Regions from separate parts of the Brochothrix sp. genome, predicted to be linked through region 1. Evidence: riboswitches for the same ligand, from Rfam matches in the RefSeq annotation. Region 1 holds a riboswitch; the other holds the start of a gene.

Region 1 (11,460 bases):
CTGGAAAAGGTTTGATAAGAGCGGGTAACAATTTTTTATCCGCATCTTTCAACATATAGAACAGCACCAATGGAATTGTAACAATTGTTAAAACAACTGTGGATAAGGCACTAAAGAAAGAAGATGAGCCAGCAAAGAAGTTCTTCGTCCATTCTAAGCCGTTGTTAGAAACTAAATTTCCAAGATTATTTGTTGCTGCATCAATCTGTTCTTTATAGCGTGAAAGAACGCCAGTGCTTGAAAGCTCATTAAGTTTATCTTCTAATACTTTAATATAGCCAGGTATATCATCAATTAATTCTAGAATTTGTTCTTTTACAACGGGAACAATCCAAAAGCCTAACAAAACAACAATTCCAATCATTAATAGAAAAATAATGGTTGTTGCTAACCAGCGTTTTACTTTATGGTGTGATAAAAACTTAACGACTGGATTTAATACATAGTATATCGCACCGGCTATGAGGACTGGAAAGAACACAGTTTGTATCACTACTGCAAGTGGATGGAAAATAAATGATATTTTTGTTAAACCAATGATGTTAAGAATTAGAAGCAATGAAACAATTAAACCGATGACATAACGATTGTTTAAAAAGGCTTCTTTGAATGATGTTTTTTGCGTTTGTTTCATGTTGTCTCCCCCTTAGTTGTTAATCAATTTATGTAGAGTGAATATAATTAAAAATAGGTGTTCTTACCCTTAATTATTCCCTTACTTTGTTTACTATAAACGAAAACAAGACGCCATTCAATATAGAATGGCGTGTTAAGTAATTATTTTAAGATGGGTGCCGTTTTTTTTGCATAATGCAACAATTCCAGACTTATTTCATAGCGTTGGAAGGGTGTGATAATATAAATGCCATTAAATCTTTCTAAAATAGCATCAATAATTTCTTTTGAAATTTCCAAACCAACTTCTAAACTACGATTATCAACATCAGCTTGTTTCATACGGTCTCTGACCTCATCCGACAAGCGAATACCTGGGACTTCGTTATGAAGAAATTCTGCATTACGACTAGATAGAAGTGGCATAACGCCAATGAAAAAGGGTGTTGTAATGTTGTGTTCATTTAGCATATCGGCTAATTGATGGACTGTTTCAACATCATAAACAGGTTGAGTAATGAAATAATCTGCGCCATAATCAATTTTACGTTGGATGATTTTATAAGCTTGTTGTAATTTTTTTATATTAGGATTAAAAGCCGCCGCCACATTAAAATTGCCTTTTTCACCCAACGATTTACCAGAATAGGATAAACCATCATTATAGCGCTTGATAAGTTGTACCAATTCAACACTACGTAAATCAAAGACAGACGAAGCACCGGGGAAATCCCCAACTTTTGTAGGGTCACCTGTAATTGCTAATAAATCATGGATGCCAAGTTTATGCAGCCCCATAACGTGAGCATGTAATCCAACTAAGTTATGATCACGGGTAGTAATGTGTATTAAAGGACTGTGGTTGTATCGTTCTTTAATTAAAGCCGCTAATGCTAAATTGCTAATACGTGGGGAAGCTAACGAATTATCCGAAATAGTAACAGCATCAGTTCCTTGATTATAAAGAGCTTGTACGCCTTTAAAAAAAGTCTCAGTATTAAGGGTACGCGGAGGATCAAGTTCGACTAAAACAGTTGTTTCTGTCAGGACTTTATCAACCAAACGTTTTCCTCTGAATTTTTTTGGTTTGGTAAAAACGACTTCATCAGGCAATGGAATGACTACTTTTGTATCAACTGGTGTTGTAGACTCAAGGCCTTTACGCAGGTTAGCAATGTGAGCAGGTGTAGTGCCACAACAGCCACCAATTAAATGGGCACCTTGTAAGCGAAAGCGTTCGGCATATTTTTTGAAATAGCTCGGCTCAGTTTGGTAAATGATTTCACCATCTTCGACAGTGGGTAAACTAGCATTCGGATAAACTGCGAGTGAGGCATTAGTGAGTAAAGGAACACCTTCTAAAGCTTTAATCATATGATAAGGACCTAATTGACAGTTAACACCAACAACGTCAGCTCCTAAATCAGCCAATTCTTGTAGGGCAATATCAAGACGAGTCCCATCCTGTAAAATCCCGACCTCATGAATAGATACATTAGCGATGATGGGAATATCAGTCACTTCACGTGCGATTTTTAATACCGTTTTTAACTCTTCAAGATCATAGTATGTTTCAAGTAATAACCCATCTACACCTTCAAGTAATAAAAGATAAAGTTGTTCCCTGAAAACTTTTTGAATATCATCGAGTGATGTTGAACGTAAGTGGACAGGTACATATTCGGCATTAATGCCCCCGATATTTCCAAGTAAGAAACCACGCCCGTGTATTTTAATGGCTTCTTTAGCGAGGCGAACGCCTGCTTGATTAATTGCTACAATGTCTTTTTCCAGACCATAACGAGCTAACTTTAAAGTATTTGCGCCATAGGTATTTGTTTGAATAACATCAGCTCCAGCTCGCAAGTATGCTAAATGATAGTCACGAATTTGGTCAGGCTGTGATAAGTTGAGAGCATCAATAGAGGGGCCATGACCATGTGTGTGATCATGTTGTTTTAATAAAGTACCGATTGCACCATCAGCAATTAAAACATTATTTTTTAGTGAATCGCGTAAATTTGTCATGGTTTAAGCTCCTTAAAGATAGGATAAGGCATTATCTAGATCAGCAATTAAGTCTTCAACGTTTTCGAGGCCGACTGATAAACGTAATAAGCCGTCAGTAATACCGCGTTCTTCACGATCTGTAGTGGACATCGCTGCATGTGACATCGTTCTTGGATAAGAGAGAATGCTTTCCACACCACCCAGGCTGACTGAAAATACAGGGAGTCGCAAGTGGCGATGGAGTATCTTCACTTGTTCCTCTCCGCCAATATCAAATGAGACGATTGCACCGCCATTTTTCGATTGCGTTAAATGAATGTGAGAGAGCGGGTGTGTTGCTAGGCCCGGATAATACACATGAGTTACTTTTTTATGAGAGATGAGATAATTTGCTATTTTTTCAGCAGAAGCGGTTTCAACATCAAGACGTGCACCCAGTGTTTTGATACCTCTTAATAAGAGCCAAGAATCGGCAGGACTTAACACTGCACCAAATGAATTTTGGACATTATAAACTTGTTCGCCAAGTTTTGCTTCATTAGTAACAACTAATCCAGCTAATAAATCGCTATGCCCGCCTAAAAACTTAGTTGCGCTATGTACAACTAAATCAGCGCCCAATAATAAGGGTTGTTGTAAATAGGGTGTCATAAAAGTATTATCAACAAAAACCTTCACTTTATGTTGATGCGCTAATTCTGCTGCTGCAGAGATATCAGTCACTGAAAGTGTTGGATTTGAAGGCGTTTCGAGATAGAGAACTTTTGTATGTGGTGTAAAAGCGGCAACAACAGCATCCAAGTCTTGAGGATCAACAAAAGTAGCAGTGATCCCGTAACGTGGTAAATGTTGTGTTACAAAACGGAACGTTCCACCATAAACATCTTGAGCAATGACAAGATGGTCACCATGAGATAGCGTTAATAAAGCTGCTGAAATAGCCGCCATACCTGATGAAAAAGCAAAGCCACGAGTGCCGTGTTCAAGTTCAGCGATTGCAGTCTCTAATAATTCGCGTGTAGGGTTACCAGAACGGCTGTAATCAAATTTGCCAAATTCAGAAACACTTGTTTGATGATAGGTACTTGTATGGTGAACCGGAGCGACGATAGCACCTGTAGTTGGATCAATTTGTGTTGTTGCTTGAATTAATTGTGTTTGGATTGAATCTGTCATAACAATTCCTCACTTTCAAGTGCTTGCTTTAAATCAGCAATTAAGTCAGCGCTATCCTCGATACCCACAGATAAGCGTAAAAGATGTTCATCAATCCCACAAATTGCTAAATCTTCAGCAGACATATCCACATGTGTTTGCGTTAATGGATAGGTAATAAGACTTTCCACACTCCCAAGACTTTCTGCAAAACTAAAAACAGTTAAGGATGAAAGCAATGGCCCAACTTTTGAGGCATCTTTAATTGCAAAACTAAGCATGCCCCCTTGGCCAGGATAGTAGACTTGTTCGATGCTAGGGTGAGTACTTAGATAGTTGAATAAAGCCTGAGCATTTTCTTGATGTTTTGCCATTCTTAAAGCTAATGTTTTGAGTCCACGGATGAGTAAAAAACAATCAAAAGGTGCCAGTGTAGCACCTGTTGTATTGAGGTTAGCGCCTAGTGTTTTCGCTAAGGCATCGTCATTACAAATGACAGCCCCCGCTAGGACATCGTTATGCCCGGATAAATATTTAGTTGCGCTATGAACAACGATATCTGCCCCAAGTTGAAGCGGTTGTTGTAATAGTGGTGTATAAAATGTGTTATCGACACAAACTAAGATATCATGTTTATGCGCAATTTTAGCAATCGTTGCGATGTCTAATTCCAACATTAAAGGGTTGGTGGGTGTTTCAATCCAAATTGCTTTCGTTTCAGGAGTAATCAATGCAGATATATCACTGTTCAAATCATCCCAAAAGCTAAAGGTTATACCTTGTTGAGCTGTTAATAAATCAAAATAGCGTAAACTACCACCATAAGAGTGATGTGAAGTGATGATATGATCGCCTGTTTTAAACAATGACATAACGAGTTGAATAGCTGCCATGCCAGAACTAGTAGCGACGGCAAATGAGCCGCCCTCCAGTTTAGCTAAAGCTTCCTCAACAACAGAACGTGTGGGGTTCGCAGTCCTTGTATAATCAAAGCCCGTTGATTCTCCTAATGCAGGATGGGCATATGTTGAAGATAAGTAAATCGGTGTTGTAATTGCACCTGTTTTTTCGTCATTTCTGTTACCAATCTGAGCTAAAAAAGTGTCGATGTGATGTCCCATTGATATCGCCTCCGTGAGTATTAGTTATAGGCTTTTCTAATTTCTTTTGTAACATCGACCATTGTTTTTAACGCATCGATTGTTTCAGATTCATGACGTGTTTTAAGACCACAGTCAGGGTTAATCCAGAATTGTTCAGGTGGAAACACTTGCAATGCACGAGAGATATTTTGTTTGATTTCTTCCGCAGTAGGAACCCGAGGGCTATGAATATCATAAACACCTAACCCGATTTCTTTGTCATAAGTGTGGACTTCAAATGCTTCGATGATATCACCATGACTTCGTGATGTTTCAATTGAAATAACATCTGCATCTAGGGCTGAGATAGTATCAATGATGTCGTCAAATTCGGCGTAACACATATGTGTATGAATCTGTGTTTCGTTTTTAACACCAGCAGTAGTTAATTTAAAAGCATAAACAGAAGCATCTAAATACTTTTTCCATCGTTCTTCTTTCAAAGGTAACCCTTCTCTTAAAGCAGGCTCATCGATTTGGATGATACCAATACCAGCTTTTTCTAATGCGAGTACTTCTTTACGTAATGCTAAACCAATTTGGTTGGCAACTTTATCTACCGTGATGTCATCACGAACAAAAGACCAGTTTAAAATTGTGATAGGAGCTGTTAACATTCCTTTGACTGGTTTCTCAGTTAGGGATTGTGCATAAACGGTTTCTTCAACAGTCATTTCTTTTTCGAAGGCAATGTCACCAAAGATGAGTGGTGGACGCACTGCGCGAGAACCATATGATTGTACCCAACCAAATGTACTTGCTTGGAAGCCGCTTAATTGTTGACCAAAGTATTCAACCATGTCAGTACGTTCAAATTCACCATGAACTAAAACATCTAAATCAAGACCTTCTTGAATATCAATCCAACGTTCAGTTTCTTCTTTAATGAATGAACGGTAGTCAGCTTCTGTGAGATTACCTTTTTTCCAAGCCGCACGTTTTTGACGGACAACAGCTGATTGCGGGAAACTACCAATTGAAGTTGTAGGTAATAGTGGCAAATTAAGTGCTTCATGTTGTAATAAAATTCTTTCAGCGTAAGGAAGCGCACGATTAACTTCTTCACCTTGGATGCTAGTTAATTCAGCTTCAACCGTTTGGTTATTTCTAAAGTCAGCTTTTTGTAACGCTGTGTATTTTTCAAAACTATCATCCAATTCTGTTTGAATAGATGATACACCATCACGAACAGCCTTTGTTAATAGAACAATTTCATGTAATTTTTCATCAGCAAAAGCTAAGCCGTTTACTAATGTTTTTTCGAAGGTGGTTTCATGTGCGACTGTAATTGGTACATGTAATAGTGATGATGAAGGTTGAATAATAAGTCGTTCAGCAGGAACGTTTGCTTGAATTAAAGTCAGTAAGGCTAATTTATCTTTAAGATTAGAACGCCATACATTACGTCCATCAATAATTCCAGCAGCTAATATCTTATCTTCTGGGAAACCAAATTGTAAAAGTGAACGTAAGTTATCACCGTGATCTGCCACAAAATCAATCCCAAAACCGTCTGCTGGTAATTCTAATATCGCTTCGTAATGATCTAAGCGTTCGAAATATGTTTGTAAAATCAATTGAATTGATGGGGCAGCCTCTTTGAAAGCAGCGATAGATTTTTTGTAATAGTTCAATTCTTTTTTATCTGTAAGAAGCACTAAATAAGGCTCGTCTAATTGAACTGTTTGAACACCAGCAGCTTCTAATTCAGCGAAAATCTGTACATAGACAGGAATAAGAGCAGTAAGCAGTGTTTCAAATTGATCTTCTTCATAACCTTTTGCAAGTTTTAAGTATGAAATGGGGCCAAGTATAACGGGTTTAGTTTCTAAACCTAACTCATTTTTTGCTTCGTTATAATAAAATAAGGGGCGATTAAAAGTTAATTGAGGTCTTGCATTGTCTAATTCAGGTACGATGTAATGATAATTTGTATTGAACCATTTAGTCATTTCAGAAGCCACGGCATCTTTGTTACCACGGGCAATTGCAAAGTAAGTTTCTAATGGAACTTCACCATCTGTATATTTGAAACGTTCAGGAACAATTCCCAATGTCACTGAAGTATCTAAAACATGATCATATAGTGAAAAATCTCCCGATGGAATTTTATCAATACCTGCATCCGCCTGTTTTTGTAAACTTGCTAAACGCAATTCTTTAGTTGTTGCAAGTAACTCTTCTTTCGATGAACCATCATTCCAATAGCTTTCTAACGCGCGCTTCCATTCTCTTTTTTCTCCTAAACGTGGGTATCCTAAACTTGAACTTTTGACTGTCATAATGATCAATTCCTCTCCAATTTATAATGATAACCTCACTTCAATTAACAAACCCCGTCCCAAAAGAAAAGCCTCTCTATAAAAAACTATAGAGAGGCGAATCGTAGCTGCAATAAATGATGTGCTCGATTTCTCTCATTTTTCAAGGAAAAAAGATTCCTTGCAGGATTTAGCACCTTTTCATCGAAATGAAAGGTTGCCGGGTGTCATAGGGCCAGTCCCTCAACCACTCGTAATAAGAGTTGTATATGAATTTGTGAATGTTATTGATACTGATATTACACTTGTTATTTTCAGAAGTCAACAAGAATTTAGAATATTCTAAATGTTACCAATATTAAAAATAGATTAGTAATAAGGCAATCATAAAAAAGTGATATCAATGTAAGTGTTTCCAATTGTAAAAAGGTCTATATTACTAATGCAAATAGGAGTATACTAAAAAGCATATTATCGGAATTGTCAGATAATTCATTTAAAGGGAGAGTGTTTTTTATGAAAACAGAAACAATGAAAGAAGAAAATATGCGTTTTATCGATTATGTTTATCGTGTATCGGCGGGAGTAGCTAACGCTGTTTTAGTAATGTTAGGAATTGGTTTATTAATTGAAACGATAGGTGGTTTTCTTAATTGGCCAGCTTTTATTGGTATCGGAACAATCGCTAAGTCACTATTAGCACCAGCATTTGGTGTGGCAATCGCTTATCAACTTAAGGGAAATACATTAGTGGTATTTAGTTCAATGATTGCAGCAACAGTAGGTGGTGCTGCCGTACATTTTGTGGAAGGTGCCAATGCTGCAACAGGTGGAGTAGGTTTGGTCTTCGTCTCAGGGCAACCAATATCAGCAGTTTTAGCAGGGATAATTGCAACGTTAGTGGGTTTATGGTTAACAGGTAAAACGATTTTAGATATGGTATTTATTCCTTTTGTTGCAGTTGTTGTGGGGGGCGTAGCCGGATTAGGTCTAGCAGCAGTAACTACACCACTTTTAGTCGATTTAAGTGGTTTTATGGCACAATCAATTACTGTGTCTCCACTATTTGGTTCAAGTGTTATAGCGTTAGTCTGGAGTATTTTGTTAATGACGCCAGCATCTTCAGCAGCACTGGCAATTGCATTACAATTAGACCCAGTATCATCAGCTGCTGCATTGATAGGTTGTACAGCACAATTTGTTGGATTTACGGTAATGTCTTTCCGACAAAATGATTTAGGTGGTAATCTTGCACAAGGATTAATTACTCCAAAAGTACAATTTCCAAATCTTATCAAACATCCACAACTAGTAGCTGGTCCATTTTTGGCCTCTATTATTTGTGCACCTATAGCGACAACCGTCTTTCATTTTAAGACGAGCTATGAGTTAGCGGGTCTGGGTTTAAACTCATTGATTGCTCCAATAGCTATTTGGGGGAAACAAGGTAATAATGATTTCTTTGTCTATCTATTAATGGGGATTGTACTTCCAGCTATTATTACATTTATTGTTCATCAAGTGATGTTGAAATTGAAGTGGGTTAACCGTAAAGATCTTAAGATGGAGGTCATGTAATAAAGGTGTTTAGTCCTTTTCATTTTTGTTAACTTGCTAGTGTTCTATGTGTATTTAGGGTATGATAGCTATAAGTCAATAAAAAAAAGGACGGAATGCGTTAATGTATGAAATTAAGAAATGGGCAGTGAGTAATATTAACAGTGGAACACCATTGTTAACGAAAGAAATGTTCTATAACAAAGTACCTAAAGAAGAAGGTGCTGTTGTAGAATTAATGGATGAAAAAAAACATTATGTCGCAACTGCGCTTGTAGGTAAGCAAAATAAAGGTATCGGTTGGGTTATATCTAATAAACAGAACCAAGTATTCGATTATGCTTTTATTTTAGGCAAAGTTAGAGCAGCAGTAGATAAAAGAGAAATGTTATTCAAATCTGAAGAAACGACAGCTTTCCGTGTCTTTAATGGTATTAGTGATGGCATTGGTGGTTTAACAATTGATTGGTACGATGGCTTTGCTTTATTTAGTTGGTATAGTGAAGGACTCTTTCTACATTCAGATACAATTTATTCTGCGTTTGAAAAAGTTATTTCATATAAAGGTATCTACGCTAAACGACGTTTTGGTGAAAATGGTCAATTCGTTGATGATGATAATTTTGTCAAAGGTGAGATAGCTCCTGAACCACTAATTATAAAAGAGAGCAATATTAACTTTGCGACGTATTTAAATGATGGTGCTATGACGGGTATTTTCCTTGACCAACGTGATGTACGACGTTATATTATGGAAGAATTATCTGCTGGCAAGCGCGTTCTTAATACGTTCTCATATACTGGTGCTTTCTCTGTTGCAGCTGCAATGGGTGGTGCTATACATACAACAAGTGTTGATGTTGCTAACAGAAGTCGTGCTAAAACAGCTGAACAATTTGAAGTTAATAATCTTAACCCTCAGGATCACACAATCATGGTTGAAGATGTTTTCCACTACTTTAAATACGCAACTCGTAAAGAACTGGAATTTGATTTGGTTATTTTAGATCCGCCAAGTTTCGCAAAAACAAAAAAAGTAACGTTTAGTGCAACTAAAGATTATGGTACTTTGCTAGAACAGGCAATCAATATTACAGCAGTTAATGGGTATGTTGTTGCTTCAACTAATCACAGTGGAATTACGATGTCTGATTTCAACAAAACAATCAAAAATTCGTTTGCCAAACAGGGTCGTAAGTATCATGTAGAAACAACTTTTGAGCAACCAGTGGATTTTGCTTCTATTAAAGGTTATCCAGAAAGTGCTTATTTAAAAGTAGTTATTCTTAAAGTATTATCTTAGAGGAATAGAAAGAGGGTGGGTTGACTATGACGACAACGACACAAACAGCAAAAAAAGTATCATCTTACAATCTGGCAGAAGAAATTGCAAATGCTATTACACATGGTATAGGTTTCTTATTGAGTATTCCAGCATTAGTGTTTTTAATATTAATTGCTGTTTCTAAAGGTGGAGCCATGCATGTTGTAAGTTTTACAATCTATGGTGTTTCACTAATGGTTTTGTACTTTTGTTCAACAATGTTGCATAGCCTACCACCTTCTAAAGTGAGGTATTTCTTTAATATTTTAGATCATGCTGCTATTTACCTCTTGATTGCCGGATCTTATACGCCATATGCGTTAATAAGTCTAGGTGGTGCATTAGGGTGGTCATTATTTGGAGTTATCTGGGGAATGGCTATTTTAGGTATAGTATATAAAATTTTCTTCTTAGAAAAATTTCGTATACTTTCGACAGTTATATATATCATAATGGGTTGGGGTATTGTTTTTGCGATGAAACCACTCTACGAAGCAATAACAGGCGACGGTATTATATTGCTAATTATTGGCGGGCTAGCTTTTACGGTAGGAGCTGTGATTTACAGTTTTCCAAAAATAAAATTTGGTCATGCAATTTGGCATTTATTTGTATTAGCAGGAACGGGTTTTATATACTTTAGCGTATTGTTATACGTGTAACTGAAAAGAATCTATTGAACTGACCACAGAAAGTTAGCAGTAACAGCTAACTTCTGGAGGTCATTTTTTATATGAAAATAAAAAGTAGCGCCTCATTAAAGGTTTGCTACTTTTTTATTTGAACGTTTATAGTCTCTTTTTTAATAGTGGTTGAGTTAAACCGGTAACTCCTAATAATGCTAGAACAGTTATAAAGGCACGTTGTGTACCAAGATGTGAATCGGTCGGATCGAAATGTTCAGTAAGAGAATGCTGATTATAAGCTTTTCCACCACCACCAATCGCAATAGCGGGTATACCTAAGCTTAGGGGAACATTTATATCAGTGCTTGCAGGTTCAGATAGTAAGGGATCAAGACCTAAGGCTCTCGCAACTTCCTCAGCGACTATGACTGGCTCAGAAGAAATTGATTGTTTCCCTGCAGGTCGGTCACCTTTTAGTTCAGCAGAAAAAGTAATAGCTGCATCATTTTTTGAAGATACTGCCCATCTATTGTTTTCATCATCAATCGCAGTTTGGACGCATGCATTAATGTTAAGTTCTATCTTTTTTAATTCATTAGGGTCTGTTGAGCGCATATCTACGTATATCATTGCTTTTTCTGCAATGGCTGTAGGTATTGTACCACCATTAATTACACCAACATTGAATGTTGTTTTCGGGTCTGATGGGGTTACCATGTCGGCAATGTATGTTACAGCTCTAGCTGCAGCATGAACAGCGCTAGGTTTAC
Region 2 (5,410 bases), on a different contig from region 1:
GTGGCAATTGGACCTGGTAAAGCATTAGCTAAGGCAATTCCATTTGAAAAGTCGCTTTGACTCATCCACTGATGTTTTTCTACTTCATGAAACACTAATGGGATTGATGCGGGACCACCACCATAACCAAAAATATTTGCTGTGAAAAATGACTTAAATAATTCCCAAAGTACGATCATTTCTTTTTACCTCCAATCAAGCGGTAATGTTGTGAACCGTATAGAGTAAATAGAATAATGACCAGTGCTGGATGAATATAGTACAGTAATATCCCTGCAACTGCACATGCTATAAGCGTTAATATCATACCCAAACCATTATATGCCGTCTTAGCAAAACGATAACCCATCAGTAATAACATCACCACAACCACTGGGGTTACTGCAGCGATAACGCCTTGAACAATTGGTGAGTCATTCAATACTGTTGCAGCTGATAATAAAGCAATCATTGCAATTGTACTTGGTAATAGATGCCAAAAAACTGCCCATATTGCGCCTAAAGTTTTTTTCCGTTCATATCCTAAGTAAGCTGCCACTTTTGTTGCGATTGGGCCTGGAAGAACATTAGCAATCGCAAGCGAGTTATCAAAGTCTGCACTACTCATCCATTTATATTTATCTACTATCTCATGTTGAAATAGCGGCATAACGGAGGGTCCTCCTCCAAAACCTAATATTCCTGTTCGTAGCATAATCATCATTAAATCTTTATACTCTGTATCTTTTTGTTTCATACATCGCACTCCTATCAGTTGTTCGTATGTCTATTCTAGCACTGTCATTGTTAAAATAAAAGGAATCTAAAGAATTCAAAAAACGCCACAAACGGATATATTTACATCCATTTGAGACGTTTTCTTTTACTTTATTTTAGCTTAAAGTTGCTGTAATACCTTTATCTTCAGAGAAATTAAGTTTAATCCCCATATTAGGATTTAAGTCAGTTTCTTTTTCTGCCCAGTAACGAATAGCTTGAACTAATGAGAAATGGTCAAGTGATTGAATAACACTGCCCGATTTATTAAGAACATCAGCACCAAAGCCTTGACGCTCATCATAAGTTAATGATACTTGCATTTCATACATATTAATTTGTTTTTCGTATGAGAAGAAGTCAATTACCGCGTTTGAAATGTTATCTTCATCTAAAACAATACCAGTTTCAGCTTCTGCAGTCGCAGCGCCACCACCCATAGCATTTTGATAATTAGTTTGAACGTCTTGATCACGATCCATTTGGCGACTATCTGAGTATCCACCAGCTGTTGCTTGCGCTTTTTTATTTTGACGTATACGTGAAATAATCATAAATACTAAACGAATAATAATAATAATCGCTAATACATTAATAATCATTCCCAAGATATTTCCGAAACCCCCCATATTTGCTAGCATACCACCAAAGAGCATTCCTGCTAAACCTCCGAGCATCATCCCACCTAGGAATCCACCAAAACGACTTTTAGCTTGTGCTTTATTCGCTGTAACAGCTTTATTTGTAGCGGCACGATTTGTATTTGTTCGGTTTGTGTTACTCTTCACACGATTGCTATTAGTGTTATATGAACGATTGCTCGAACGGTATCCACCACCACGCATTTTTGCACTTACAGTTGTAACGGATGTTGTTTTATATTGGTCAGGTGTGACAAAGTTAATAGCTTGTGTCCCTACCGGTGACATCATAATAACAACGGCCATCATAATACTTATTAATTTCTTCAAAATCTTCCCCCTCTATTTCTTTGTGTCTGACTTTATTTTACCATCTTTTTATACCTGACTCAAAAGATATGTATCCGTTATCATCAAAAACACAGTTAGTAACTTTTTTTAAATTGTTATTGACTGAATATTCGAAAGAGATTGACTTATTATCTTTTTATAGCTATACTCATATTTATCAAAGTTTAATAAACTAAATAAATTTCTTATCCAGAGTGGTGGAGGGACTGGCCCTATGAAACCCGGCAACCTGTCAATTTAATTTGATGAGGTGCTAAATCCAACACAATCTTCATAGATTGTGATAGATGAGAGAAGTATGTCCACTGCCAACTTCTCTTTTAGAGAAGTTTTTTTTATTATCTTTTTTCAAAACATATCCTAGGGGGAAATCATTATGCATAACATCAAAAAATCAGTAGGCTTTATCTTTATTTTAGTAGCAGTTTTCACTCTAACTGCTTGTGGTAACAGTAGCAAAGCACTTGATGATAAAACAATTACAGTCGGTGTAACGGGTGGACCCCATGAGCAAATCATGCAAGAAGTTGCTAAAGTTGCTAAAAAAGATGGCGTAACGGTGAAACTTAAAGTATTTAGTGATTACAACACACCCAATACGGCTTTAGATCAAGGGGAATTAGATGCAAATAGTTTCCAAACTTTACCCTTTTTAAAAAACCAAGTTAAATCAAAAGATTTTAAAATAACGGAAGCTTTCAGCACAGTAGCATTTCCACTTGGTATCTACTCAGATAAACTTAAAGATTTAAAAGATCTCAAAAAAGGTGATAAAATCGCTGTTCCTAATGATCCTGCAAATGAATTGCGTGCGTTACAACTTTTTGAAAAAGCTGGCATCATTAAACTTGATAAAAACGCTGGCGAAAATACAACTAAAAAAGATGTTGTTGAAAATAAACTTGATTTGCAAATTGTTGAACTTGACGCTGCACAAATTCCAGCTCAATTAGGTGAAGTAGCTGTTGCTGCTATTAATACAAACTTTGCAATGGGTGCTGGGCTTAACATTAAAGATAATGCTATTTACCACGAGCCATTAGTTAAAAACCCATATCCTAACTACTTTGTTGTTCGTACCGAAAATAAAGATGATGCTATTGTCGCAAAACTTAAAAAGTATTATCAATCTGATGATGTGAAAGAATTTATCGCAAAACAATTTAAAGGTTCGGTTGTTCCAACTTGGTAAATGACTGTATTACTGGAGGCATAAGGTATGATTGAATTAAAAAATATTACAAAAAATTATAAAGTTGGCAAAAAAACAATCAACGCATTAGATGACGTTTCTTTAAGTGTTCATAAAGGTGAAATTTATGGCGTGATTGGTTATAGTGGCGCTGGTAAAAGTACTCTCATACGTTGTATCAATCTATTAGAAACACCGACTGAGGGTGAAGTTTTTGTTGACGGTATCAAACTAAATGATTTAAATAAAAATGACTTACAACAAACACGTCAAAAAATCGGAATGATTTTTCAAGGTTACAATTTACTTACAACTGCAACTGTATATGATAATGTGGCTATTCCATTGAAACTCGCAGGGTTATCAAAAGATCTTATCCAACAGCGCGTTAAGAAATACTTAGAGATCGTTGGTTTAAGTGATCGAGCGTCAGCTTTTCCTGCACAATTATCTGGTGGGCAAAAACAACGTGTAGCGATTGCACGTGCCCTTTCACATGAACCAGAAATTTTATTAAGCGACGAAGCAACAAGTGCACTTGATCCCACCACAACAGAGTCTATCCTTGATTTATTGTTAGAAATAAACCAGGAGCTAGGCCTAACCATCTTTTTAATCACGCATGAATTAAGTGTTATTCAGCGCTTGTGTGATCGTGTTGCGGTGATGCAAGATGGACAAATTGTAGAACAAGGGCCTGTCGTTGATGTGTTTACACAGCCGCGTTCAACTATTACCAAAACATTCGTTCAAGATTCGGCAAAATACAAATTGCCTGCTAAATTTTTGCAAACTTTACCAGAAGAAGGCGTTCTTATCCATTGTACTTTTGTTGGTATTTCATCAACTAAACCAGCATTAGCACATGTAGCAACTACTTTTGGAGTGGTACCTAATATCATTGCTGGTGGAATTGATCAATTTAAAAATGAATCCGTTGGCAATCTTCTGGTTCATTTAGAGGGCGAACCAGACAAAGTAACTGCAGCAATTAATTATCTGAGTGGTCAAGGAATTATTGTGAAGAAAGAAGGTGAAATCAATGGCTAATTTTTTTAATGAATGGGGTCCCACTTTACTCGATGGTTTAGCTGCGACGATTCAGATGACCGTGATTTCACTACTGATTTCAATTATTCTCGGCGTCCCTTTAGCTATTCTACTTGTACTAACACGTAAAGGTGGTTACGCGGATAGTCCTGTCGCATACGCTATTTCAAATGCTGCTATCAACGTTATTCGATCAATCCCTTTCATCATATTGCTATTCTTTCTACTCCCTTTTACAAAGGTCGTAGCTGGCACAACGATTGGCGTCCAAGGTGTTATCGTTCCATTAGTTGTCTATTGTGCGCCTTATATTGCACGTTTGATTGAATCTGCGTTATTAGAAGTCGATAAAGGTGTTGTTGAAGCGTATCAATCCATGGGTATCTCAACTTGGAAAATCATTTGGTTTGTGATGGTTCGTGAATCCCGTTCATCGATTGTTTTAGGTTTAACAATTGCTACTATCGGTTTGATTGGCGCAACTGCTATGGCTGGCTTTGTAGGCGCTGGCGGTTTAGGTGACCTTGCTTATCAATTCGGTTATCTTCGCTTCCAACCTAACATGATGTATGCCACCTTAATTTTGTTGATTGTGATTGTACAAATTATTCAATCTCTCGGCAGCTTAATTGCTCGTCGTTTGAAAAAAAATTAATAAAAAATCGCACGGTAGACGTAAAACACGTCAGCTGTGCGATTTTTTTCACTTACTTTTCTGATGGCCATTGTTCTCCGGCATAAGCCATTTCCCAAAATGCCAATTCATACTCCTTAGCCCGTTTAAATGCATCGCGCATTTTTTCCTTTTCCGCTTCACTACTTAGTTCGGCTAAACGATTTAACAAATCAATTTGTACTTGAGTCTCTTTCTGAAATAGCTCGCTACCATAGTTTTCCAGCCAACTAGCATACAAGGGGTTCACTGGTTTACTGTCCCGATAATAAGACCCAATATCTGCATAAAGCCAATAACAAGGAAGTAGTCCAGCAATCGTTTGCCCTAAACTTCCTGCCATCGCCACACGATATAAATGTGATGTATACCCATATGCTGTTGGTAATGGACGAATATCAGTTTGTATTGTTGTCGACATCCCTAATAAACGAGCATGCTCCGTGTGCATTAACATCTCTGCTGCAATTGTTTCTTGTGCTTGCTTCAATAACATATGAGTAACAGCTGTTTCTTCTGCTTGAACTGCTGCTAGCGCATGTATTTTACTATAATGGTTTAGATAATACATATCCTGCACTAAATACCGTTTAAATGCTTCTTCTGGTAATGTTCCTTCTGCTAGTTCGACTACAAAAGGATGTGTCATGCTTTTTTCCCAACTCTTTGCTGTCATGACTTTTAACTCGTCTGTGAACAATGTCATTTTCTGATCCCCCTTTAATTAAGCGTAAAAAAACAACCACC

The links. A riboswitch is a leader RNA that binds a small molecule or an ion and turns the genes downstream of it on or off. The one in region 1 is predicted to bind S-adenosylmethionine.
Region 2: another riboswitch for S-adenosylmethionine. It lies ahead of IKV95_RS08440 (MetQ/NlpA family ABC transporter substrate-binding protein); the one in region 1 lies ahead of metE (5-methyltetrahydropteroyltriglutamate--homocysteine S-methyltransferase).

What each region holds. Positions count from the first base shown of each region.
Region 1 is NZ_JAFYUW010000042.1:1,184-12,643, reverse strand. Features, by position in the region: gene IKV95_RS02800 (AI-2E family transporter) at 1-634, opposite strand, end outside; gene IKV95_RS02795 (bifunctional homocysteine S-methyltransferase/methylenetetrahydrofolate reductase) at 778-2,643, opposite strand; gene IKV95_RS02790 (trans-sulfuration enzyme family protein) at 2,656-3,801, opposite strand; gene IKV95_RS02785 (aminotransferase class I/II-fold pyridoxal phosphate-dependent enzyme) at 3,798-4,901, opposite strand; gene metE (5-methyltetrahydropteroyltriglutamate--homocysteine S-methyltransferase) at 4,922-7,207, opposite strand; SAM riboswitch class I at 7,337-7,446, opposite strand; gene IKV95_RS02775 (PTS sugar transporter subunit IIC) at 7,700-8,761, shown strand; gene IKV95_RS02770 (class I SAM-dependent rRNA methyltransferase) at 8,865-10,043, shown strand; gene trhA (PAQR family membrane homeostasis protein TrhA) at 10,070-10,726, shown strand; gene IKV95_RS02760 (M20/M25/M40 family metallo-hydrolase) at 10,853-11,460, opposite strand, start outside.
Region 2 is NZ_JAFYUW010000123.1:1,430-6,839, reverse strand. Features, by position in the region: gene IKV95_RS08455 (chromate transporter) at 1-179, opposite strand, end outside; gene IKV95_RS08450 (chromate transporter) at 176-736, opposite strand; gene IKV95_RS08445 (DUF2653 family protein) at 873-1,727, opposite strand; SAM riboswitch class I at 1,931-2,042, shown strand; gene IKV95_RS08440 (MetQ/NlpA family ABC transporter substrate-binding protein) at 2,125-2,940, shown strand; gene IKV95_RS08435 (methionine ABC transporter ATP-binding protein) at 2,968-3,990, shown strand; gene IKV95_RS08430 (methionine ABC transporter permease) at 3,983-4,645, shown strand; gene tenA (thiaminase II) at 4,698-5,369, opposite strand.